2 linked regions of the Thiosulfativibrio zosterae genome follow. The protein of the gene in region 1 interacts with the protein of each later gene in a pairwise test. Links are inferred from orthologs where the notes say so. Each region holds a gene or a part of one and is shown on either strand. Other genes may lie near its edges. The genes, in order: uvrD and lpdA.

What was found.
Region 2: the proteins of uvrD (region 1) and lpdA interact in binary tests that used the Escherichia coli proteins (3 or more experiments, as listed by UniProt). The link is inferred for Thiosulfativibrio zosterae from one-to-one orthologs.

What each region holds. Positions count from the first base shown.
Region 1 is NZ_AP021888.1:2,300,041-2,312,311, forward strand. The notes cover bases 4,950-7,904. They hold uvrD (DNA helicase II), read left to right. Parts: upstream 4,950-5,302; coding sequence 5,303-7,507; downstream 7,508-7,904. Other genes in these bases: xthA (exodeoxyribonuclease III), read right to left, coding at 4,950-5,135; THMIRH_RS10660 (CHASE2 domain-containing protein), read left to right, coding at 7,541-7,904. Outside these bases: hemB (porphobilinogen synthase), read left to right, coding at 1-780; aroE (shikimate dehydrogenase), read left to right, coding at 777-1,604; THMIRH_RS10640 (putative bifunctional diguanylate cyclase/phosphodiesterase), read right to left, coding at 1,611-3,422; THMIRH_RS10645 (NAD(P)H-flavin reductase), read right to left, coding at 3,639-4,304; more of xthA, read right to left, coding at 4,314-4,949; more of THMIRH_RS10660, read left to right, coding at 7,905-9,724; THMIRH_RS10665 (ABC transporter ATP-binding protein), read left to right, coding at 9,740-10,345; mnmC (bifunctional tRNA (5-methylaminomethyl-2-thiouridine)(34)-methyltransferase MnmC2/FAD-dependent 5-carboxymethylaminomethyl-2-thiouridine(34) oxidoreductase MnmC1), read left to right, coding at 10,342-12,271. UniProt on the Escherichia coli protein: A helicase with DNA-dependent ATPase activity. Unwinds DNA duplexes with 3'-5' polarity. Translocates on single-stranded DNA with 3'-5' polarity. Initiates unwinding more efficiently from a nicked substrate than double-stranded DNA.
Region 2 is NZ_AP021888.1:1,116,539-1,128,730, reverse strand. The notes cover bases 3,678-6,553. They hold lpdA (dihydrolipoyl dehydrogenase), read right to left. Parts: upstream 6,057-6,553; coding sequence 4,299-6,056; downstream 3,678-4,298. Other genes in these bases: aceF (dihydrolipoyllysine-residue acetyltransferase), read right to left, coding at 6,074-6,553; THMIRH_RS05000 (PACE efflux transporter), read right to left, coding at 3,723-4,154; THMIRH_RS05005 (DEAD/DEAH box helicase), read right to left, coding at 3,678-3,685. Also shown: THMIRH_RS05020 (DEAD/DEAH box helicase), read left to right, coding at 1-235; ferredoxin FdxA, read right to left, coding at 257-583; THMIRH_RS05010 (NAD(P)/FAD-dependent oxidoreductase), read left to right, coding at 781-2,388; more of THMIRH_RS05005, read right to left, coding at 2,435-3,677; more of aceF, read right to left, coding at 6,554-7,402; aceE (pyruvate dehydrogenase (acetyl-transferring), homodimeric type), read right to left, coding at 7,512-10,172; THMIRH_RS04980 (RNA pyrophosphohydrolase), read right to left, coding at 10,573-11,058; THMIRH_RS04975 (histidinol-phosphatase), read left to right, coding at 11,289-11,945; ffh (signal recognition particle protein), read right to left, coding at 12,075-12,192. UniProt on the Escherichia coli protein: Lipoamide dehydrogenase is a component of the glycine cleavage system as well as of the alpha-ketoacid dehydrogenase complexes.

The sequences.
Region 1 (12,271 bases):
CCAATGATGGCGATTTTCCCGGTACCCGATGCCGACTGCAAGTCACTTGAAGCCGAAGAAGCCTACAACCCTGACGGTTTGGCACAACGCGCAATTCGTGCCATTAAAGAAGCCGTACCAGAAATGGGCGTGATGACCGATGTTGCCCTTGATCCTTTCACCACGCATGGTCAAGATGGCATTATTGATGAAAATGGTTATGTCCTCAACGACGATACTATTGATGTCTTAATGCAACAAGCCTTGTCGCACGCAGAAGCTGGCGCCGATGTCATAGGACCATCTGATATGATGGATGGTCGTATTATTGAAATCCGCGAACTCCTGGAAGAACATGGCCACATTCATACACGTATCATGGCTTATTCTGCCAAATACGCATCTTCGTTTTATGGGCCTTTTAGAGATGCGGTTGGCTCGGCAGGCAACCTAGGCAAAGCGGACAAATACACCTATCAAATGGACCCTGCCAATAGTAACGAAGCATTACATGAGGTGGCGATGGATTTAAATGAAGGCGCAGATATGGTCATGGTAAAACCTGGCCTGCCTTATTTAGACATTGTTTACCGAATTAAAACTGAGTTTAAAGCGCCAACCTTTGTTTATCATGTGAGTGGAGAATACGCCATGTTAAAAGCAGCGGCGCATAATGGCTGGATTAACGAACAAGCCGTAGTGCTTGAAACCCTACTGAGTTGCAAACGCGCTGGGGCTGATGGCATTTTGACCTACTACGCTAAAGAAGCGGCTATTTGGCTGAAAGAGGCCAAAGCATGACCGATCTATATGCAGTCGTGGGCGACCCAATCGCCCATTCAAAATCCCCCACCATTCATCGATTGTTTGCCGAACAAACTGGGCAAGACATGGTTTATGAAGCCATACGCATCGACAGCGACCAAACCACTTTTGACCATGAAATGGCCATCTTTAAAATGCAAGGGTATAAGGGTATTAATATTACCGTACCTTACAAACTCAATGCGTTTGAATATGCAGATGAACTCACACCCAGAGCACAACAAGCGCATGCCGTGAATACTTTTGTGTTTCAAGAAGATGGCCGTGTTTTGGGCGACAACACCGATGGCGTTGGCCTAATGAACGACATCACTCAGAATGCAGCTTTTGAGATTAGCGGTAAAAGTGTTTTGATTTTGGGCGCAGGCGGTGCCGTACAAGGTATTTTAGAACCCCTACTCGCCTTAAACCCGAGCCTAGTACACATCGCCAACCGCACCGCTGAGCGCGCTTTAAAATTGGGCGAACGCTTTAGCAGCCAATGCCCCATCACCGCCAGCGGCTGGCAAGACATTCCAGAGCAACCTTTTGATTTGATTATAAATGGTACATCCGCCAGCTTGGATAACAAACTCCCGCCCATATCCACAGCCGTGATTTGCCAAAACAGTTTGGTTTACGACATGATGTATGGCAAAGAACCGACCATTTTTATGAACTGGGCAAAACAAGCACAACCTAACTGCCAAGTGCGTGATGGCTTGGGTATGTTGGTCGGACAAGCCGCAGAAGCTTTTTTTCTATGGCGAGGCATACGCCCCGAAACGCAACGTGTTATCGAGTTTATTCGAAAGTTATAACCATCACTAACGCTCAGCACCCATCTTATCTCTAAGCCACCCGCAAAAGGTGGCTTCAGCAACCGGACGACTCCACAAATACCCTTGGCTATAATCACAACCAATGGATTGTAAAAAATCTTGATGCTCTTGGGTTTCAACGCCTTCTGCAACCACTTTTAAATTCATGGCATGCGCCATTTCCACGATTTGTTTAACCAATATCTGATCCAAGTTGCCTGGTGTCATCGCACTGACAAACGACTTATCAATTTTTAAAACATCCAAACAGGCATCTCGCAAAACCGCCAAAGCGGCATAACCTGTGCCAAAATCATCTAAGGCAATTTGCACGCCCAATTTTCTCAAGCGCATCAAGGTTTCTCTGGCCTGAATATCGCCACCCATAAACAGACTTTCAGTCACTTCTAACTTAAGCAAATGCACCGGGAATTGATGGTGTTTGATTAACTGCTCTACATTGCCCACAAACGCTTCTTCAAACAATTGAATAGGGGAAATATTGACTGAAAAATAAACTTCCACCCCCTCATTCGCATTTAATCGACTGCCAACCTCAAGCGCCTTATCTAAAATTTGATACCCCAAATCCACAATCAACCCTGTGGCTTCAGCCAATGGAATAAATTCATCTGGGTAGATGGTGCCCATGTCTTCATCTTGCCATCTCGCCAAACACTCAACACCTGCGACCTGCAAAGTTTGCGAATCTACCATGGGTTGAAAAAAGGGCACAATCTTGCCATCTAAAACCGCATCGCCTAACTTGTGCTCAATTTTTAGCAACCGCTCGTGCCCCTGATGCCCCGCATTTCGATAAGCCTGCACAGACAAGCCTGGCGTTCGCTTAGCTTCATACATGGCGGCATCGGCAAACTTTATTAAGCTGTCGACATCTTGCCCATCCTCAGGCGCCCGCACCCAACCAAAACTGGCAGAAACCTGTAAACGCTGCCCCGCTAAATCAATGGGCTGCTTAATCACTTCGCAAACCTCACTAATCAAGAGCGGCATATCGACAGATTCATCCACCACAAACACAAACTCATCACCCCCAAAGCGAGCAAATGAAGCGTTAGGAGGCAAAGCGCCTTGAATTTTTTGGCTTAAATCCACCAACAATTTATCGCCAACGGTATGACCTAGGGTATCGTTGACATACTTAAAGCGATTTAAATCCATCATTGCCAAACTAAATGGCTGAGCCAAATCTAAGCGTTTTGCTAAATGTTCTTTAAGGAAGCGTCTATTTGGCAAATGCGTTAGGGGATCAGTAAAAACCATTTCTTGTAACGCCGCTTCTTGCTCAATATAACGCGTAATGTTGGTATTAGTCACGCTGAAAGCCACCACGACCTCTGCATCACGCACCTCGCGACGACTGTGGCGCACCCAAACAATCTGGCCGTTTTTATGAATCAGCCGTATCTCAACAGCATTATCAAAAATATGCTGAGCCAAATTAGCTTGGTAGGCTTTAAACTTTGAAAGGTCTTCATCAAAAATCAACGATTCGAAGAACAAGGGTTGATTTAAAAAGTCTGCGGGGGCATGGCCCGTTAAGAGCTCACTGGCGGGAGAAACATAGCTGTAAGCGCCATCGAGTTGTTGAATATAACTGAACTCTTCTGCCATATCGACGATGGCACCAAACTTAGCGCGCTCGGCTTCAAACTTAAGGCGCAAAACTCGCTGAGAAGCCAGTAATGCGCCCAATACAATACTTACTAAGATGGGGGCTGCATACAGCTGAGGCTTTAAAATACCCCCCATGTTTAAATAAAACTGCAAACTGGCCACAGAGAACACAAAAAACATCGATAAGGAAATATACTTAATATATATTTTTTGGCTCTGGGAAAGCTGGATCACGGTTTTAGCACCTTCATTGAATGTGTCAAAAAAATATAACACAGTCAATTTTTTTAACGAGCAAATTAATTTTATAGCAAGTATCTAAAAATTTTTACGCCGAAAATTGCTCGTCTAATGCCTAAGTAATCCTTCTTATTTTGCATTCATAACAAAGGCTTATCAGTTAAATTGTGATTCCGGCAAGCCCGCTGCCAAAAAATCTGCCTTAGCAGTTTGCTGCATCGGCCAAGGGCCACACAAATACACCCTAAACCCACTTAAATCTGGGTGGTCTTGCAACACCGCTTGATGCACTAAACCGGTTCTCCCCCCAAAATCTTCCTCAGACACCACTGGCAGGTAATTTAAATTAGGGTATTGCTTACACAAACTCAACATATCGGTGTGCTGATACAAATCAGCCGCCGTGCGAGCGCCCCAATAAAATTCTATAATTTGCTCACCGCCTTGCTTTAAAGCCACCTCTAGCAAGGCTTTCATCGGGGCAAAGCCCGTACCGCCAGCCACAAAAATGAGTGGCTTATCCAAGTTGGCATCCAACTGATATTGCGCTTTAGGGCCCTGCACAAACAAGGTGTCATAGCGTTGCACCTCAAACAAAGCGACCATCCAATCACTGTTATCGTGATTGCGAATGTGCAACTCAATCATCCCATCCAAACGCGGCGCAGACGCGATTGAAAAAGGCTTCAAGTCAGCCTCGTCCAACCCCAATAAAACATAATCACCCGCTTGATAATCAAACGGCTCACTGGGATTGAGCAACAGCTGAAGGATGTCGGGTGTTAACAAGACACGCTCGACCAAAGTCATTTTTTGTAACATGGTGTTTCCTTAAAATTTAAATTCAGTCCAAACCGGCGCATGGTCTGAGGGCTTATCCATGCCACGCACATCGTAGCAAATGCCACTGGCAACCGCCTTGGCGTTTAAAGCTGCCGTCGCTAAGAGCGTATCAATGCGCAGTCCGCGTTTTGGCTCATCCTCAAAGCCTTTTGAGCGGTAATCAAACCAGCTATATTGCCCATTCGGTTCGGGATAAATCGTGCGATAAGTGTCAAACAATCCCCAGCTTGTCAAAGTTGCCCACCACTCGCGTTCTTCTGGCAAGAAACTGGTTTTACCCTGTTGCAACCAACGCTTGCGGCTGGCTTCACCTATGCCGATATCCATATCTTGTGGCGAAATATTAAAGTCGCCCATCACCACCAGATTTTGCTCAGGCGAGCAGTCCGTTTGTAAATACGCCATTAAATCTTCATAAAATTTCTGCTTAGCCGGAAACTTGGTTTCGTGCTTGCGGTTTTCGCCCTGCGGAAAATAGCCATTCACCACACGCACTTGATTACCTTGCGCATCTTCAAAGTCGCCAATAATCATGCGCTTTTGCGCGATGTCGTCATCGGACTTCCAACCCTTTTGCTCAGCAATCAATTTCACGGTATTTTTGTACAACAAGGCCACCCCATAATGGGTTTTTTGGCCGATATAAATCGCCTCGTAGCCCATGGCCTGCAAGGCCTCTAAAGGAAACTCGTGGTCTTGCACTTTGGTTTCTTGCAGTCCAATCACATCGGGCGCTTGGGTCGCAATGAGCGCTTCGAGTTGATGCAAGCGCATCCGAATGCTGTTGACATTAAAAGAAACAATTTTCATTTATCAAACCTCTCAACATTTTTAATGCGGAGAATTATAACGAATTTAACACTTTAGCCGGCAATAAAAACCCAGTAAACCAGTCAATTTTAACCAGGCCTGGTCATTTTTAGCCTAATTTTGGCCTCAAAAGCTATAATGATTAGATTCAAATAAAGGCTTTCCCCATGGACGACATTTCTCACATTATCGACACCCTCAACGATGCACAGCGTGATGCGGTGACCACCGAAGATCAGCATGCTTTAATTTTAGCGGGCGCGGGCAGCGGCAAAACCAAAGTGCTGGTGCATCGCATTGCGTGGTTGACGCAAGTCATGGGGTTTTCGTCTTACAATATTTTGGCGGTCACCTTTACCAATAAGGCCGCCGCTGAGATGCGTGGCCGTATTGAAGCCTTGGTTGGCAACCAATCACAAGGACTCACCATGGGCACCTTTCACGGCATTGCTTATCGTTTATTGCGCCAGCATTTTCAAGAAGCCGGTTTGCCGCAAAGTTTTCAAATTCTCGATTCCGACGACCAAAAACGCGTCATTAAACGCCTGCTCAAAACCATGGAGCTGGATGAGCAACAATGGCCGCATCGCCAAGTGCAAGCCTTTATCAATGGTGAAAAAGAAGAAGGTCGTCGCCCCCAGCACATTGACCCAGGCCATAATCCGTTTGTGAAGCGCATGGTGCAAATTTACCAAGCCTATGAAGCACAATGTAAAAAGGCAGGCCTGGTGGATTTTGCCGAATTGTTATTGCGTGCGCACGAGCTTTGGCTTAAACATCCGCATTTGCTGGCGCATTACCAAAGTCGCTTTCGTCATATTTTGGTAGACGAGTTTCAAGATACCAACACCTTGCAATATGCTTGGTTGCGCGTGCTGGCAGGTGCGACGGGCAAATTATTTATTGTGGGGGATGACGACCAATCCATTTACGGCTGGCGCGGTGCCAAAATTGAAAACATTCGCCAATTCTCACAAGACTTCGCCAATGTTAAAACTGTGCGTTTAGAACAAAACTACCGCTCAACCGGCACCATTCTTAAAGCTGCCAATGCCCTGATTGCCCACAACCAAGAACGCATGGGCAAAACGCTCTGGTCGGCGGGTGATGACGGCAATCCGATTAAAATTTACGAAGCCTTTAACGACCTCGACGAAGCGCAATATGTCTGTAACCAAGTCAACCAATGGGTTAAAGAAGGCGGCGAGCGCAGTGATGCGGCGGTGCTGTATCGTTCTAACGCCCAATCTCGTTTGATTGAACAAGCCCTATTGCAGGCCAAGATTCCCTATCGGGTGTACGGCGGCCTGCGCTTTTACGACCGTGCCGAAGTTAAAGATGTTTTGGCTTACTTGCGCCTGATACTCAACCGCCAAGACGATGCCGCCTTTGAACGCATTTACAATCATCCGCCGCGCGGCATCGGCGCCAAAACCGCCGACATGATTCGTGACATTGCCAAAATGGAAGGTGTGTCGTTATGGAATGCGATGGAATCTTTGCTCGAACAAGGCCTCACCGCGCGAGCACAAACCTCTCTAATGAGCTTTAAAACGCTGATTGAAAGCCTCGAAGAAAGTGGCGAAGGTCAAGAACTTAAAGACCAAACGATGCAAGTCATTTCAAGGTCTGGCCTGCAACTGCACTTTGAAAAAGACACCTCAGAACAAGGCCAGAGCCGCTTAGAAAACTTAGACGAATTGATTAACGCCACCAGTGTTTTCAAAACGCCACAAAGTGCCATCGAAGATTCGCTGGGCGATGTGGCTTATGCATCGCCTTTGGCAGAATTTTTAGCGCAAGCGGCACTGGAAGCGGGCGAACAACAAGCCGACAAATGGGAATCGTGCGTGCAACTCATGACACTGCATTCTGCCAAAGGCTTGGAGTTTCCGTTAGTCTTTATGGTGGGGGTTGAAGAAGGCTTGTTCCCCTCGCAACAATCGACCGATGATGCTTACAAACTCGAAGAAGAACGCCGTTTGGCTTATGTGGGCATCACGCGTGCCGAGAAACAATTGATGATCACTTTTGCCAATCGCCGCCGAATGCATGGCTCAGAGTTTTACCCGCAACCGTCACGCTTTATTAAAGAAATTCCAAATGATTGCGTGGACTTTGTGCGCCTAACAGGCTCCGCACGCCCTTCAAGCGGCGGACAAACCTCGGGTTGGAATGAAACCAAATTGAATGATGCTTTAGCGCAACAAACTGGCTTTGCCTTAGGTGATCGGGTGTTTCATCAAAAATTTGGGGAAGGCACGGTATTGGCCACCGAAGGTGCGGGCGAACACGCCCGCATTCAAGTCAATTTTAAAGCGGCTGGCAGTAAATGGCTGGTGGTTGGTTTTGCCAAACTCGAGCGCCTTTAACGCCTTTATTGCTTTAAAACTTAAGGATAAACGATGAAACTCAGCAAACAACAACGCAAATATCTGCATGGCTCCCTGCTTGCATTGCTGGCGTTTGTCATCACCTCAGGTTTATTTTTAAGTGGCGGCTTGAAGAAAATGGAGTGGCAGGTCGACGACCTTAAAAGCCAACTCTTGCGCAGTGAACTGCATGCTGACAAGAATGTGGTCATTTTATTGGTGGATGAAGCCTCCTTGGCAACCCTTGACCCACTGGTTGGTCGCTGGCCTTGGCCGCGCTCGGTTTGGGCAGATGTACTTGAATTTATGAGCATGGGCGGCGCACAAGGGGTGGCATTCGATATTCTATTTACCGAACGTGCGCTGGATGCCGACAAACAGCATTCTGAGCATGACCTAGCGTTTGTGGATGCGACTGCACAAAGTGGCATCGCAACCCATGCCATGCAATTATTACACGACCCTTCTAACCCTAATCCCAATAAACCCTTACCAGAATTATTCCACGACAAGTTTGCCTTGCCAGATACGCAAGGCTTACAAACCAGTGCCAATAACACCTATTACATTTCATTTAATGGTCTTTACCAAAACGCCCGCACCATGGGCGTGGTTGAATTCTCACCAGACCTAGACGGCACCTATCGTCGCACTCGTCTTTTCCGAGATTATAATGGCGATTTCTTTCCCGTTTTATCGACAGCGCCCTTAATGGATCGCCTCAACATTCAAAAGGTAGTCGAAACGCAAAATCGCCGAACCCTGTATTTGGATGATTTAGCCGTTCCGCTCGATAGAGATGGTAACTACCAGGTCAACTTTTACAAACATTTTGAAACCTTTTCGATTGGCAGTGTTTTGGCATCCGTTGAGCAATTGCGTCGCGGTAATTTAGAAGCCCTTTACACCGACCCGCGTTATGTCAACCCTGAAATGTTTGCCGGCAAAACCATTTTTGTGGGCACCAGTGCGGTCGGCCTAGAAGACATGAAAGCCACCCCCATGGAAAGCCGTTGGCCCGGAGTATTTTTGCACGCCTCGATTGCCAGCAACCTCATTAATAAGGACTTTATAACCCAAATTGATGCTGTTAGCGTGGTGGCCAGTATTTTTGTTTTAGCACTTTTAACCATGATGTTATCCATCAATCAAACCTCGATACTTTTGCAAACGGGTTACCCATTGATACTGGCTTCATTGGTGGTTGGCACCGGCATTGGCTTACAGTCGCACTACGCTTTGCAATGGGATTTAATGCCTCCGCTCATCAGTATTCTGAGCACTTGGCTGCTCATCAGCGGTTATCTATCGGCAACCGAAGGGCGAGAGAAACGCCGTGTGCGCAGTATGTTATCGCAATATGTATCACCTGCCGCGCTGAATATGGTGCTGGATAATTACGAAAAACAAGCCGAAGCTGAAATTGGTAAAGAAGAAGAAATGACCGTAGTCTTCTCCGACATTCGAGGCTTTACCACCATCTCAGAATCCTTAACACCGGCAGAAGTGGTGCGCCTACTCAACATTCACCTAGATGCCATGACGCAAGTCACTTTCGACCATGGCGGCACCATGGATAAATTTATCGGTGATGCCACCATGGCCTTTTGGGGCGCCCCACTACCCGACCCAGACCACGCCCTTCACGCAACCCAAGCCATGATACACATGACTCGAAAACTCGAAGAGGTCAATACCAAACTCATTGACCAAGGTTTAAAACCCATTGCCATCGGTGTAGGTGGCAATACCGGTAAAGTTATTTTAGGCAATATCGGCTCTAGCCAAAAACTGGACTATACGGTCATTGGCGATGCGGTTAACCTGGGCTCTCGCCTAGAAGGGCTGACCAAACAATACGGTTTAAAATTGCTGATTTCGGAATTCACCCGTGAAGCAATTTATGAACGAATTCCCTGTGCCTTAATCGACCAGGTTCGCGTCAAGGGTAAACACGAACCCGTTAAAATTTATCTGCCCTTAGCGGACCTTGGAGATGCCAATATTGCAGACATGTTTGAGCTGGTTGAAACTTGCAATAAGGCTTTCAATGCTTATCATGCACAAAACTTTACCGAAGCTCAACGGCTTTTTTTACTGCTGCCCGACGAGCCTTTTGCGCACTTTAAAGAACTCTATGCCGAACGCTGTGAAGCCTATCTGCAAACACCGCCACCTCAAGATTGGGATGGTGTATTTACCTTAACAACCAAGTAAACAAATAGATCAATCATGTTTAAAGTCAATCAAGTGGCCGTTGCAGGCCGATTAAGTGCCATTAGTTTTGAATTACAACCACAAGAAATTCGCTGCATCACGGGCAAGTCTGGTTCAGGAAAATCGGTTTTATTGCGCGCGCTGGCCGATCTAGAGGTACACGACGGTGAAATCTGGCTAAACGACCTTTCGCAAAGCCATAACCGCCCAGAAGACTGGCGTCGCCAAGTGATGTGGTTTTCGGCTGAAACCGCCTGGTGGCGGGAAGACATGGCGGCGCATTTTGATGTCAACCCAGAAAAAACGGCCCAACTCGTAGAGGATCTGCAAGCATTACAACTGGAAAAAAACATCCTCAAACAGCTTCCCAGAAACTGCTCCAGTGGCGAAAAGCAACGCTTGGCCTTAATTAGGGGGCTAGTGCATCAACCTAAAGTTTTATTGCTTGACGAAATTACCGCCAACCTTGACCCAGAGACGACTCAAGCCGTTGAAGCCTTTGTTATGCACTATGTTCAAGATCACCAGGCTTGTGCGCTTTGGGTCACGCACGACCCTTTACAACAACAACGCTTACAAGCCAAGCAACCACGACCGCCAATTGAGCTGAGCAAACCATGAAACTTGACGTCCTGCAGCCCGCCCAAATTCACTGGCGCGAAAACCATACTCTGGTTTCAGATACCTTTGATGATGTGTATTACTCCACCGATGGTGCCATTGCTGAAATTGATTATGTGTTTATGCAACACAATCAATTGCCCGAGCGCTTTAAAACTGCTAAAGACTTTTGCATTGCCGAAACGGGCTTTGGCTCTGGGTTAAACTTTTTAAGAGCAGCACAACTTTGGTTAGAAAACACACCAGCAGGTGAGTTACATTTTATCTCTTTTGAAAAATACCCACTCGAAGTTGAAATCCTTGCCCAAGTGCATCAAGCCTTTAGCGACAACACCACCTTGCAAACCATCAGCCAAGCGCTTTTAGAAAACTACCCCTTTCGACTGCCCGGCTGGCATACCTTAATCCTCATACCCAGCCGCCTTAAAGTCACCCTGTGGTTTGGCGATGTTTTACAGGGCCTCCCCGAATTTGAAACGCCAGTAGACGCTTGGTTTTTAGACGGCTTCACGCCCTCTCGAAACCCCGATATGTGGCAAGCCAGTTTATTCACTCAAATGGCGCGCCTGAGTCATGCTCAAACCACTTTTGCAACCTTTACCGCCAATGGCGAGGTACGCCGTGGTTTAAAAGCCGCGGGATTTTGCGTCCAAAAAGATGTCGGCTATGGCGTCAAGCGTGAAATGTTATTTGGTCAACTGGCACAACAGCGACCATTTGCGCCAAAATTTCCGTGGTTTGTGCGCCCCGACTTTGTCCCTTCCGCGCAAACAGCCCTAGTGGTTGGTGGCGGTTTAGCGGGAGCCACCACAGCATTTCAATTGGCTCAACTAGGATTTGAGGTCACCGTTTTAGAACGCCATGCCCAAGTCGCCCAAGAAGCTTCCGGCAATTTAGCAGGCACACTCCACCCCCTGATTACCAGCGATTGGAATTTGCGCAGTCAATGGTATTTAAAAGGCTATCAAACCACCCAGGCCTGGTTAAAAAACTGGCTAAAAAACGCTGAAATCATTGGCAAACTGGATGGACTGATTCAATTGGCTGCAACGCCTACTGCAGAACAACGCATTCAAGACAGCCTTAGACGCGTCGGTTTGCCGAACAATTTTGCAACTTGGCAAAACGCCAACCAACTCAGCGAGCAACTGGGGCAAACCGTTAACTTTAATGGATTGTTTTTTCCACAAGGTGGCTGGGTTCAGCCCAGCTCCGTGGTTAAACGCTGTTTACAACACCCAAAGATAACGCTCAAAACCCAGATTGAAGTGACTGACTTTGTTTGGCAGGATACTCACTGGCAAGTCCAAACCGCGCAGGGCACTCAATTTTCAGCGCCCGTTTTAATATTTGCCACCGCCAGTTTAAGCAACTCACTCAATCAAAAACTTGGCCTGCCAGTTCGGCCTGTCAAAGGGCAAGTGACCCATTTCCACGCTGACAACATCAAAACCCCATTACGCTTTCCACTGACACACGGCGGTTACAGTGTTAGCCTAGATGCTCATACCCATTTAAGTGGCGCCACTTTTGAAGCACCTAACATGGATACCAAACTGTCTTGGGAAGCACAAGCTGAAAACCTTAGCACCACGCAAAGCGCGCTACCCGAGTGGATAAACCGTGCGCCCACCGAGTTAAGTGGCAATATCGCGTTTCGCCCCACTTCACCCGACCATTTACCAATGATTGGCCCAGTCGCCGATGCTGACTTTATGAAACAAAATTACCTCAGTCAAAGCCATACCCATGTGGTTTATCGTTATCCAAAGCAGCAATATTACCCGGGACTTTATGTCAATAACGGGCACGGTGCGCGCGGATTGATGTCAGTATTTTTGGCAGCCGAACTCTTGGGGGATTTAATCACGCAACAGCCACTCAACTTACCGTCTGCACTTTATTATGCCAGTCACCCTGCTCGCT
Region 2 (12,192 bases), 1.2 Mb from region 1 along the record:
AAGAGTCGTCAATTATGACCTGCCTTTTCCTGCAGAAGATTACATTCACCGTATTGGCAGAACCGGCAGAGCGGGTGAAACTGGAGAAGCCATTTCTTTAGTCTCGAAAGACGACTTTAAAAATCTTTGCGCCATTGAAAGCCTGTTAGGGCATATCATTCAACGCCAAGAAATCGAAGGGTTTCCCGTGAAAAAAACCGTACCGATTTCTATTTTAAATTACCGAACAAACTAGGGTATAAAACAACTGTTAGGGTTACTCTATTTCTAGGTATTGGGCTTTGTCTGCAACACCATTCCATTCATCGGCATCTGCTGGCGCAGGAATGACTGCGTTAATGACTGGCCAAATGTGTGCTAAATCTAGATTGATTTTGCGAAACTCTTCCATTCCTTCAGGCAGAGCGTCTTCTTGAAAAATGGCTTGTGCAGGACATTCTGCCGAGCATAAATCGCAATCGATACACACCTCTGGATTAATGACCAAAAAGTTTGGCCCTTCGTGAAAGGCATCCACCGGGCAAACCGCCACACAATCAGTGTATTTACATTTAATACAATTTTCAGTCACTACAAATGCCATTTTCTTTCTTCGCCTTAGAGTGTCGATTTCTGCTAAAATTTGGGGTTAATTTACGTTTAACCACTCACTTTTAAACATCAGTATACTACGGATTAAGTGGCTGATTGCAAGCTAAAATCTAGCTTACTAGCCTGTTTTAAACCTTGAGTGTTTCTTTATTTTTACTATAACTAAGTAACATAAACTTTGGATTTCTCATGATTCGCATCACCAATGTCAAACTCCCTCTAGATCACACCCCAGACCAACTGCAAGCCGAAATCCTCGCGACCCTAAAAATCCAAGCAGAGCAGTTGCTTGACTTTACGGTATTTAGACGAGGATTTGATGCACGAAGCAAACACAAGATTAGTTTGATGTATACCTTGGATGTCGAAACTTACAATGATGAAGCCTTGCTTAAAAAACACAGCCAAAATCAAAACATCCGCCCGACTCCGGATATGTCTTATAAATATGTCGCTCAAGCCCCTGAAAATTTAACAGAACGCCCAGTGGTTGTTGGCTTTGGTCCTTGTGGTATTTTCACAGGATTAGTCTTGGCAGAAATGGGCTATAAACCAATTATTTTAGACAGAGGAAAAGAAGTGCGTGAACGCACCAAAGATACTTTCGGCTTTTGGCGCAACCGCACCTTAAACACCGAGTCGAATGTGCAATTTGGCGAAGGCGGCGCGGGGACTTTCTCGGACGGTAAGTTATGGACGCAAATCAACGATAAAAAGCATTACGGCCGTAAGGTGATGCAAGATTTCGTAGATGCGGGTGCGCCAGCTGAGATTTTGTATGTCAGTAAACCGCACATCGGTACGTTTAAACTGGTGGGCATGGTTGAAAAAATGCGCGCTAAAATTATTGAGTTGGGTGGTGAAATTCGTTTCAATTCAAGAGTTGACGACTTGCATATTGAAGATGGGCAAATCACAGGCTTAACCCTTTCAAATGGTCAGCAAATCCATTCTAAATATATTGCCTTGGCCACGGGTCACAGTGCGCGCGACACCTTTGAAATGTTGCATCATAAGGGGGTGTATATCGAAGCCAAACCCTTTTCGATTGGCTTTCGTATCGAACACAATCAATCCGCAATTGATGAGGTGCTGTTTGGTAAAAACGCCGGCAATCCTTTGCTGGGTGCGGCTGACTATAAGTTGGTACACCATTGCAAAAATGGTCGCTCGGTTTACAGTTTTTGTATGTGCCCTGGTGGTACAGTGGTTGCAGCGACCTCTGAAGAAAAACGTGTGGTGACCAATGGCATGAGCCAATACTCTCGCAACGAACGCAACGCCAACAGTGCGATAGTGGTTGGCATAGACCCCAAAGATTACCCCAGCGACAGCCCTTTGGCCGGCATTGAACTGCAACGCCAATTAGAAAGCGCCGCTTATGTTTTGGGTGGCGAAAACTATGATGCACCAGGACAATTAGTGGGCGATTATCTGGCCGGTAAATCTTCTGCACAGCTTGGCAAAATAGAACCCTCTTATAAGCCTGGTGTAAAACTCACCGATTTAACCAAAATATTACCCGACTATTGCCTTGAAGCGATTCAAGAAGCCATTCCAGCCTTTAACAAAAAAATCAGCGGATTCGCTTTAAAAGATGCCATGTTAACCGGCGTTGAAACCCGCACCTCCTCCCCTGTTTGTATCAAACGCGGTGACGATTATCAAAGCATCAACACCAAAGGCTTGTACCCTGCTGGAGAAGGTGCCGGTTATGCAGGGGGCATTATGTCAGCGGCCATAGACGGCATACGCGTGGCAGAAGCCATGGCACTGGCGATGAATGAGGCTCAATAAAATCAACATGACTGACTCAAACTAAAGGCTGGCTGATATTGGCAACTTATCTTCTTCTGGAAGATTTTGCCCGCCGATGCGAAGATTTGGGTTTGCTACTAGGCTTTCTGTCAGGCTCAAAACACCCATATTCGGCATCATCATACGGGCTTTTGGGCGCTTTTTCTGTGGGCATAAAACCACGCAAAATCTTGCGTTCTAGGGTCAGCCCAATGAGTTGCTCAATCGACTTTAATTGTTTGTATTCCGCCTCACTGACTAAAGATACCGCCAACCCCTCCGCCCCAGCACGCCCTGTGCGACCAATCCGATGCACATAATCTTCAGGGACATAGGGCAAGTCAAAATTCACCACACAGGGCAGTTGACTGACGTCCAATCCTCGTGCCGCAATATCAGTTGCTATCAATGCCACTATTTGTCCATTTCTAAAGTTTTCCAAGGCTTGAGTGCGCGCGTGTTGTGACCTATCGGCATGAATAGATTCTGCTTTTATACCCGCTTTTTTCAATTCACTTACCAAAATGTCCGCACCCTTTTTGGTGCGGATAAACACTAAGACTTGATGCCATTGATTTCTCTTAATCAAATCGATCAATAATTCGCTCTTGCGCTCTTGATCAACCGGATGCACCAACTGCTTAATAGCAGTGACTGTGCTATTAGCTGCTGCCGCTTCTATCATCAGCGGATTGGTAAACATTTTATGAGCAAGGGACTTAATCGCTTCAGAAAAAGTCGCTGAAAACATTAAGGTTTGACGCTTCTCTGGCAGTAACGCCTGGATACGCTGAATATCGTCAATAAACCCCAACTCCAACATACGATCCGCTTCATCCAGTACCAAAATCTCTAGCGTGTCAAAGCTCATTGCGCCTTGACTATGCAAATCCAACAAGCGACCCGGGGTTCCCACCAACACATCAACCCCGATTTGTAGTTCGGCGATTTGTGGTTCGATTCTTACTCCGCCAAACACGGCGGCAGTGCGAATTTTTAAATGTGTGCTATAAACTTGAACACTTTGCATCACCTGAGCCGCTAACTCTCGGGTTGGGGTGAGCACCAAAGCACGCACCTGCAAGGCTTGCGGACTCTCTCCTCTCGACAACAATTGCAACATCGGCAAAGTAAAACTGGCTGTTTTACCGGTACCTGTGTGCGCAGCCGCCATGACATCTCGCCCGCTTAAGACTGCAGGAATCGCTTCAAGTTGTATTGCGGTTGGCGAGGTATATCCTTGCTCGGCAATCGCTTGCAAAAGTTCATCACATAAGCCTAAAGTGGCGAAAGACATAAAACTTCCTTAAATCAAAAATTGGATAATGGGCTAATCATTTACTTAACGGCAGATGCAACGTAAATAATTGGTCAAAAAGTAAGGTAAATATAAAGGTATAAACCAAAAAGAAAAGCAACAAAGCCGCTTCCATTGTAAAAGCAGTCCAGAGGTCAACCCCATACCACACCATATATAATGGCAAACAAATCAGCACCAAGCCACCCTCAAATCCTAAGGCATGAAGACTACGAATAGCAAAAGTTCGCTCTTGAATTTGCTGACGCATCTCCCAAAACTCGAATGCGGTATTAAACAGATAATTCCAAATACCTGCTGCGAGCGAGATAAAAATCGCAACGGGTAAGGACTCTTGGGCATCGCTCTCACTTAACAACATCAATACCAGCGTTGAAAATATAATGGCAGTAATTTCAAACAAAACCACATAAGTCAGGCGGCGCTTAATGGGACTCAAGGTTATCAAAGAAAATCTCCATCAGGCACTTAGAGCGCATTCATATTGGCTATAAAAGCAAAAAACCCCACTAAAATTGACCAGGCCTGGTTATTTTTGGTGGGGTTTTAAGGGCAAAAACCTATTGTAAGTGTTGTTTTAAAACGCTTAAAACTACTTTTTCTTTTTCGGTGGCAACAAGTCGGTAATGGTGCCTTCCGCCATTTCTGCCGCAAACCCTAGGGTTTCTGACAGGGTTGGGTGCGGATGAATGGTGAGCCCAATGTCTTGCATATCAGCGCCCATTTCAATCGCCAACATGGCTTCAGCAATCAGTTCACCTGCGTTAGGTCCGACAATACCCGCACCCAATAAACGATGCGTTTCGGCACAGAATAAGGCTTTGGTTAAACCTTCGTCACGCCCAAGGCTTAAGCTACGGCCAGAAGCTGCCCATGGGAAAGCACCTTTTTCGTATTCGATGCCTTCGTCTTTAAGTTGTTGCTCAGTTTTACCCGCCCAAGCCACTTCTGGATCAGTATAGGCCACTGATGGAATGCTCATCGGTGTAAAGGCACTTGGCAAGCCAGCAATCACTTCCGCAGCCACTTTTCCTTCGTGAACAGCTTTGTGTGCTAACATGGGTTGCCCAACAATATCCCCAATGGCGTAGATGTGATCGACATTGGTTTTTTGACGCTGATCGACTTCGATAAAGCCCCAGTCATTGACCGCAACACCGGCTTTGTCGGCATCAATCAATTTACCGTTAGGTGCACGACCAACGGCGACTAAGATGCGATCAAAAGTATCCGTGGCTGGACATTTTTTGCCTTCAAAAGTCACCACCAACCCTTCAGGCTTGGCTTCAACATTTGTGACTTTTGAACTCAAGAAAACATTTTCATATTGCTTTTGAATTTTCTTTAACAACGGCTTAGAAATGTCTTTATCCGCGCCGGGAATAATGGTGTCACCCAGTTCCACTACCGTGATTTTAGCGCCAAGTGAATCATAGACCTGCGCCATTTCCAAACCGATAATGCCGCCACCAATCACCAGCATACGCTTAGGAATTTCTGCCAACTCAAGCGCATCGGTAGAATCCATCACACGAGGGTCATCATGTGGGATAAATGGTAGTTTAACCACACGAGAACCCGCCGCGATAATGGCATTTTCAAAGCCAATGGTTTCGGTCGTGCCATCGGCTTTTTCGACGGTAACTGTGTGTGAAGAACTGAACTTGCCATAACCCTGCACCACTTCAACTTGGCGTGCTTTAGCCAAAGCCGACAAACCGCCGGTCAGTTTATTGATAACACCATCTTTGAAGGCACGCATTTTATTGGTGTCTATTTGTGGTTCTGCAAAGGTAATGCCATGGTGATGCATTTCGCGGGTTTCATTCAAAACCACCGACATGTGCAATAAGGCTTTAGAAGGAATACAGCCCACATTCAAACAGACGCCACCAATGCTAGCGTAACGCTCAATCATAATGACTTTTTTGCCCAAATCTGCCGCACGGAAAGCTGCCGTATAACCACCAGGCCCAGAACCTAACACCAAAACTTCACATTGCTTGTCAGCAACAGGAACATCCGTCGCTGCAGCTGGGGCAACTGTTTTTTCTGGCTCTGCGGTGGCGGTAACGCTTTCTTCCACATTGGCTGCAACCGTTTCGACATTGGCAATTTCCATTTGTCCGATAACGGTACCTTCTTTAACTTTGTCGCCAATAGCAACGGTTAAAGAAATGAGCTTACCTGCAAAGGGCGCTGGAATTTCCATGGTGGCTTTGTCAGATTCTAGGGTTAGTAAAGAATCGTCTTGAATAATCTCATGGCCAGGTTCCACCAGCACTTCAATCACTTCAACTTCTGCAAAATCACCAATATCGGGAACTTTAATGTCAACTATTGTACTCATTTGTTAAAAACTCCCGATTACATTAATAATTGACGCAAGTCAGTTAAATATTGACCCACCGTGGTGGTAAAACGAACGCCTTCGGCACCGTCAATCACGCGGTGATCGTAAGACACACTGAAAGGCATGATTAAACGCGGTACAAATTCTTGTCCATTCCAAACTGGCTGCATTTTGGCTTTTGATAAGCCCATAATGGCCACTTCAGGAGCATTCACGATTGGGGTAAATTGTGTACCGCCAATACCGCCTAAGCTAGAAATGGTGAAACATCCGCCCGACATATCGGCAGGCGACATTTTGCCATCACGCGCTTTTTTAGAAATTTCCATCAAGTCACGCGAAAGCTCATAGATGCCTTTTTGATCAACATTTTTAACAACAGGAACCACTAAACCATTGGGTGTATCAACAGCCACACCTATGTTGTAATAGCCTTTTTTAATCAACGACTGACCATCGGGTGATAAAGAGGCATTAAAGTTAGGGAAGTCTTGCAAGGCTTTGACCACCGCTTTCATGACAAATACCAAAGGCGTTAATTTGACACCTTGCTTTTCAGCCGTTGCTTTCATGTCAACGCGGAACTGATCCATTTCGGTGATATCACACTCATCAAACTGGGTGACATGAGGCACATTCAACCAGCTAGTGTGCAGATGCTTACCAGAGATTTTTTTGATACGACCCAATTCAACCGTTTCAGTTGCACCAAACTGACTGAAATCAATGGTTGGCACAGGAGGAATGCCCGCGCCCGAAGCCGCAGGTGCTGCACCAGAAACCGTTTTAGTGCCTTGCATCACTGATTTAATCAATAATTCGACATCATGCTTTTGAATACGACCTTTAGGACCTGTCCCAGAAACTAAAGTTAAATCAACACCAAGGTTTCTGGCAAAAGCACGAACTGAAGGCGAAGCATGAGAGCTCGCGCCCATAGATTGATTATTCACAGGTTTTGCAGGTGCTACTGCAGGCGCTGAAGGGGCTTCAACGGTTCTTGGCGCGGCGGCTGGTGTAACCACTTTTTCTGGAACTGCTGCAGGTGCTTCTGCCTTAGGGGCTGGCTTTTCTGCTTTGGCCGGCGCTGGCGCTGCGGCTGAGTCGCTGACTTCGATATCTAACACGTAGGTGCCTTCAGACACCTTATCGCCAACCTTGACCATCACCTTAGTGACTTTTCCGGTCACGGGAGATGGGATTTCCATGGTGGCTTTATCCGATTCTAAGGTCATCAAAGAATCATCTATGGCAACGGTGTCGCCAACCGCAACCAAAACCTCAATGACTTCGACTGTGTCAAAATCACCGATATCGGGAATATTAATTTGCTGTATAGCCATTTCATCATTTCCTATAGCTAGGAACTGCCAGCACTTTTAGTGTTTGGACTGACAGTTTCGATTAAATTCGTTTGAAAAAGCCGTTTTCATAAAAGCGGCTTAACTTCATTTAGGCATGAACAGGGAAAGTTTTTTCGCTGTCTAATCCGTATTTTTCGATGGCTTTCGCCACGATTTCTGGCTTGATTTTGCCGGTGTCTGCTAAAGACTTCAGCGCCTCAACAACCACATAAAAACGGTTAACTTCGAAGAACTTACGCAACTGTTCACGCGTATCTGAACGACCAAATCCATCGGTACCTAGCACACTATAGTGGCCTGGCACATATTGACGAATACGCTCTGGATAGTCACGAATATAATCGGTTGCAACGATGAACGGGCCTTCTGAAGCAGATAATACTTCAGTGACATAAGGCACCTTCGGGGTTTCTGTTGGGTGCAAGGTATTCCAACGATGTACTTCAATACCATCACGACGCAATAGGTTAAAGCTGGGTACGCCCCAAATATCAGCAGCCACATCCCACTCAGCTTCAAGCATTTCTGCGGCGGCAATCACTTCACGGAAGATGGTACCCGACCCCATTAACTGCACCTTGTTTTTGGCTTTTGATTCTGACTTCTTAAAGGGGTAAATCCCTTTAATAATGCCATCTTCAACGCCTTCTGGCATGGCTGGATGTGAATAGTTTTCGTTCATGGCGGTGATGTAGTAGTACACATCTTGTTTTTCATTAAACATGCGTTTAATACCATCACGGATAATCACAGCCAATTCAAACGCAAAGGTTGGGTCATAGCTTAAACAGTTAGGCACATGATCGTATTGAATCAAGTTGTGACCATCTTGGTGCTGTAAGCCTTCACCTTCTAGCGTGGTACGACCGGCTGTCCCACCGATAAGGAATCCACGAGCACGCGAATCACCCGCTGCCCAAGCCAAGTCACCAATGCGTTGGAAACCGAACATGGAATAGTAGATGTAGAAAGGAATCATGCTCACACCGTAGTTGGCATAAGCGGTTGCAGCTGCAATCCAGTTAGCCATGGCACCAGCTTCGTTGATACCTTCTTCAAATACCTGGCCGTTTGAAGCTTCTTTGTACCACATCAACTGATCGTTATCCATTGGCTGATACAATTGTCCTGCTGGGTCATAAATACCAACTTGGCGGAATAAACCTTCCATACCAAAAGTACGCGCTTCATCGGGAATGATTGGCACAACGCGTGGCCCTAAAGTCTTGTCACGCAACAAGATAGACACTAAACGCACAAATGCCATGGTAGTCGACATTTCACGATCACCCGTGCCTTCTGTGAGCATTTTAAAGGTATCTAAACTCGGAACGGGTAAAGGCTCTGCATTGTCTAGACGAACAGGTAAAGAACCCCCAAGTGCCTCACGGCGCTCCTTCATATAGCGCATAACATCTGAGCTTTCGTCTGGTGTATAGAAAGGCACTTGCTTTTGCAAATCTTCATCTGAAAAAGGAATCGCAAAACGGTCACGGAAGTATTTATAGCCTTCGTAATCCAATTTTTTCTGCTGGTGAGCCGTGTTAGCTGACTCTCCATAAGGCCCCATGCCGTAGCCTTTAATGGTTTTCGCAAGAATAACGGTTGGTTGACCCTTAGTTTCTTCAGCACGCTTGTAGGCGTTATAGACTTTACGAGGTGAATGACCACCGCGGGTTAATGCAAAAATTTGTTTGTCGGTCATATCTGAGACCAACTCTAATAACTCTGGGTATTTACCAAAGAAATGCTCACGAACGAAGGCACCGTCTTTAGCCTTATAGGCTTGATACTCACCATCGACGACTTCGCCCATACGCTCGATCAATTTTCCAGAAACATCTTTTTGTAATAGACGATCCCAACCAGAACCCCAAATGACTTTAGTCACTGCCCAACCTGCGCCACGGAAAACGCCTTCCAGCTCTTGAATAATACTGTCGTTGCCACGCACAGGGCCATCTAAACGCTGGAGGTTACAGTTGATCACAAAAACTAAGTTATCTAATTTTTCGCGTTTGGCTAGCTGAATGGCACCACGAGATTCTGGCTCGTCCATTTCACCATCCCCAAGGAATGCCCAAACCTTACGACCTTCTGTTTTGGCTAATCCGCGGGCTTCCATGTACTTCATAAAACGGGCTTGATAAATAGCCATCAATGGACCAAGACCCATAGATACGGTTGGGAACTGCCAATAATCGGGCATCAACCACGGATGAGGATAAGAAGAAAGACCATTTCCATCTACTTCTTGACGATAGTTGCGAAGTTGTTCAGCGGTTAAACGACCTTCCATGTATGAGCGAGCGTACATTCCAGGAGCGGTATGCCCTTGGAAGAAAATCATATCCGCACCTTGTGGGTGCTTAGGCCCTTTAAAGAAGTGGTTCATACCGACTTCATACAAAACACAGCTTGAAGCGTAAGAAGCAATGTGACCACCAACGCTGGTGTTTTTGTTGGCCCCAGAAACAATCGCCATGGCGTTCCAACGCAACATGGCACGCATCTTTGTTTCTAATTCCATATCACCTGGATACTGCACTTGCTGCTCTGCAGCGATGGTGTTGATGTAAGGAGTATTGGCCGCATAAGGCACATCTATACCGTGAACACGGGCTTTTTCGATAAGTGCTGCAATAATATGTTGTGCCTTTTCTGTACCTTCAAAAGATACAACGGCTTCTAAAGCATCAAGCCACTCTTGTGTTTCTTGTGGGTCTTGGTCAACGAACTGATCGCTCATAAAATTTTTTAACCTCATTGGTTGGTTTGGTTTGACTCTGGAGGCTGGGTAATACCAGAGTGTCTTCAGCAAGCGTAGTTCTTACGCCGACCGCCAACAGATGAACTCAATTAAGAGTTCAAAACCGCCTTGGTTTCCAGCTACTTAGTATTTCCAAGGGGCTTGAATACCACTTAATGGGCAATAAAACACCCAGTATTCAAATTAATGAAAGCGAATAATACCACTTTTTAAGGGCAGGTGCGAATTCAACAAAACAACAAAAAGCCCAGCAAGCCCTTTAAACAGAGGATTGACAAAGATTTTTTGAATGGATTTAAAGACTTAGAAATGTTTTTTAGAAATGAATATCAAACAGAAGTGTTGCGGTAAAAGTTTGAAATTACCCGCAAAAGACGTCTTATGGCAGCCAGAATTTTTTTAATGAGTCTTCAAGCTCTAATAGCGCTTGATGATAAACCGCTTTTTTAAACTCAACCACATCCTGTACTGGATGCCAATAATCGACCCAAGTCCAAGTTTCAAACTCAGGGGTTTCGTGTAAAGCCAAATTGATTTTGGATTCTTCGGTTTCTAAACCCAATAAAAACCAAATTTGTTTTTGACCAATACAAACCGGCAAACTGTTATGACGAATTAAATGCTTAGGAAGGTCGTATGAAATCCAATCTTGGGTTCTGCCTAAAACTCGCACATCAGAAGGCTCTAAACCGACTTCTTCTTTAAGTTCACGAAAAACTGCTTGCTGAGGGGTTTCGGATTCACGCACGCCTCCCTGAGGAAACTGCCAAGCGTCTTGAAACACTCGCTTACCCCAAAACAACTTTCCTTGCTTATTGACTATTATGATACCGACATTCGGTCGATACCCATCTACATCGATCACAGTAAACCCTATTAAAAACGCTTATTTCATTAAAGGGTATTATGGCAAGAAACCCCCATATTTTTCAATTAATTTTACAACTTAGAGCACTTTTTTAGAACCAAATCTTCCAAATCAATCATAAAACCAATTAATGAGAATTTATAAATGCGCTTTTATAACATCCAACTGCAATCTGTGAAACATTCAGATAAAATGAATAAAAATTTTGCAATGGAATCTCAGACCTTATGAAACTGGCCATATTTGACCTAGACAACACTTTAATTGCTGGCGACAGTGACTACCTTTGGGGAAAGTTTTTAATTCAAAAAGGTGCCGTAGACCCCGCCTTTTTTGAAGCTGAAAATGATCGTTTTTACGCCAATTATAAAAATGGCACCCTAAACATCATGGAATACCAAAGGTTTTCTTTAAAACCTTTAACCCAATACCCGATGCAAACCCTGCTTGATTGGCATCAAGAGTTTATGCAAACCATGATTGAACCCATTTACCTTCAAAAAGCGCAAGACTTGGTCAACCAGCACAAAGCCAATGGCGACACGCTGTTAATCATTACCGCCACCAATAGCTTTGTAACCCGCCCGATTGGTTTACGATATGGCATAGATCATTTAATTGGCACTGACCCTGAAATCATCAACCATTGTTTTACAGGAGAAGTCTCAGGAACCCCTTCTTTCCAAGACGGCAAAGTCATTCGTTTAAATGACTGGTTAGAGGAACATCCTTTTGACTTGAAAGATGCCTACTTTTATTCTGACTCCAGAAATGATTTACCGCTATTAGAAGCTGTTGGAAATCCGACTGTGGTCGATGGTGACGATGTTTTAAAAACCATCGCCAAAGAGAGAAACTGGCCAAGCATTAGCTTGCGCAACTGATTATTAACAAACTTTTTTAAAGTTATAAAAACAAAAAAGGCGCTAAAAATGACCAGACTTTATGCCCTGTTTGCTATTAAGGGTGCTGGTCAAAATTAGCGCCTTTTTTATGGGTTTATAAAGTGAAATCTATTTAAGACCTGGCGGCATCATGCCACCCATACCTGGCATTTTTCCAGCCATACCGCGCATCAAGTTTTTCATGCCGCCTTTGGAAACTTTTTTCATCATTTTTTGCATTTGTTCA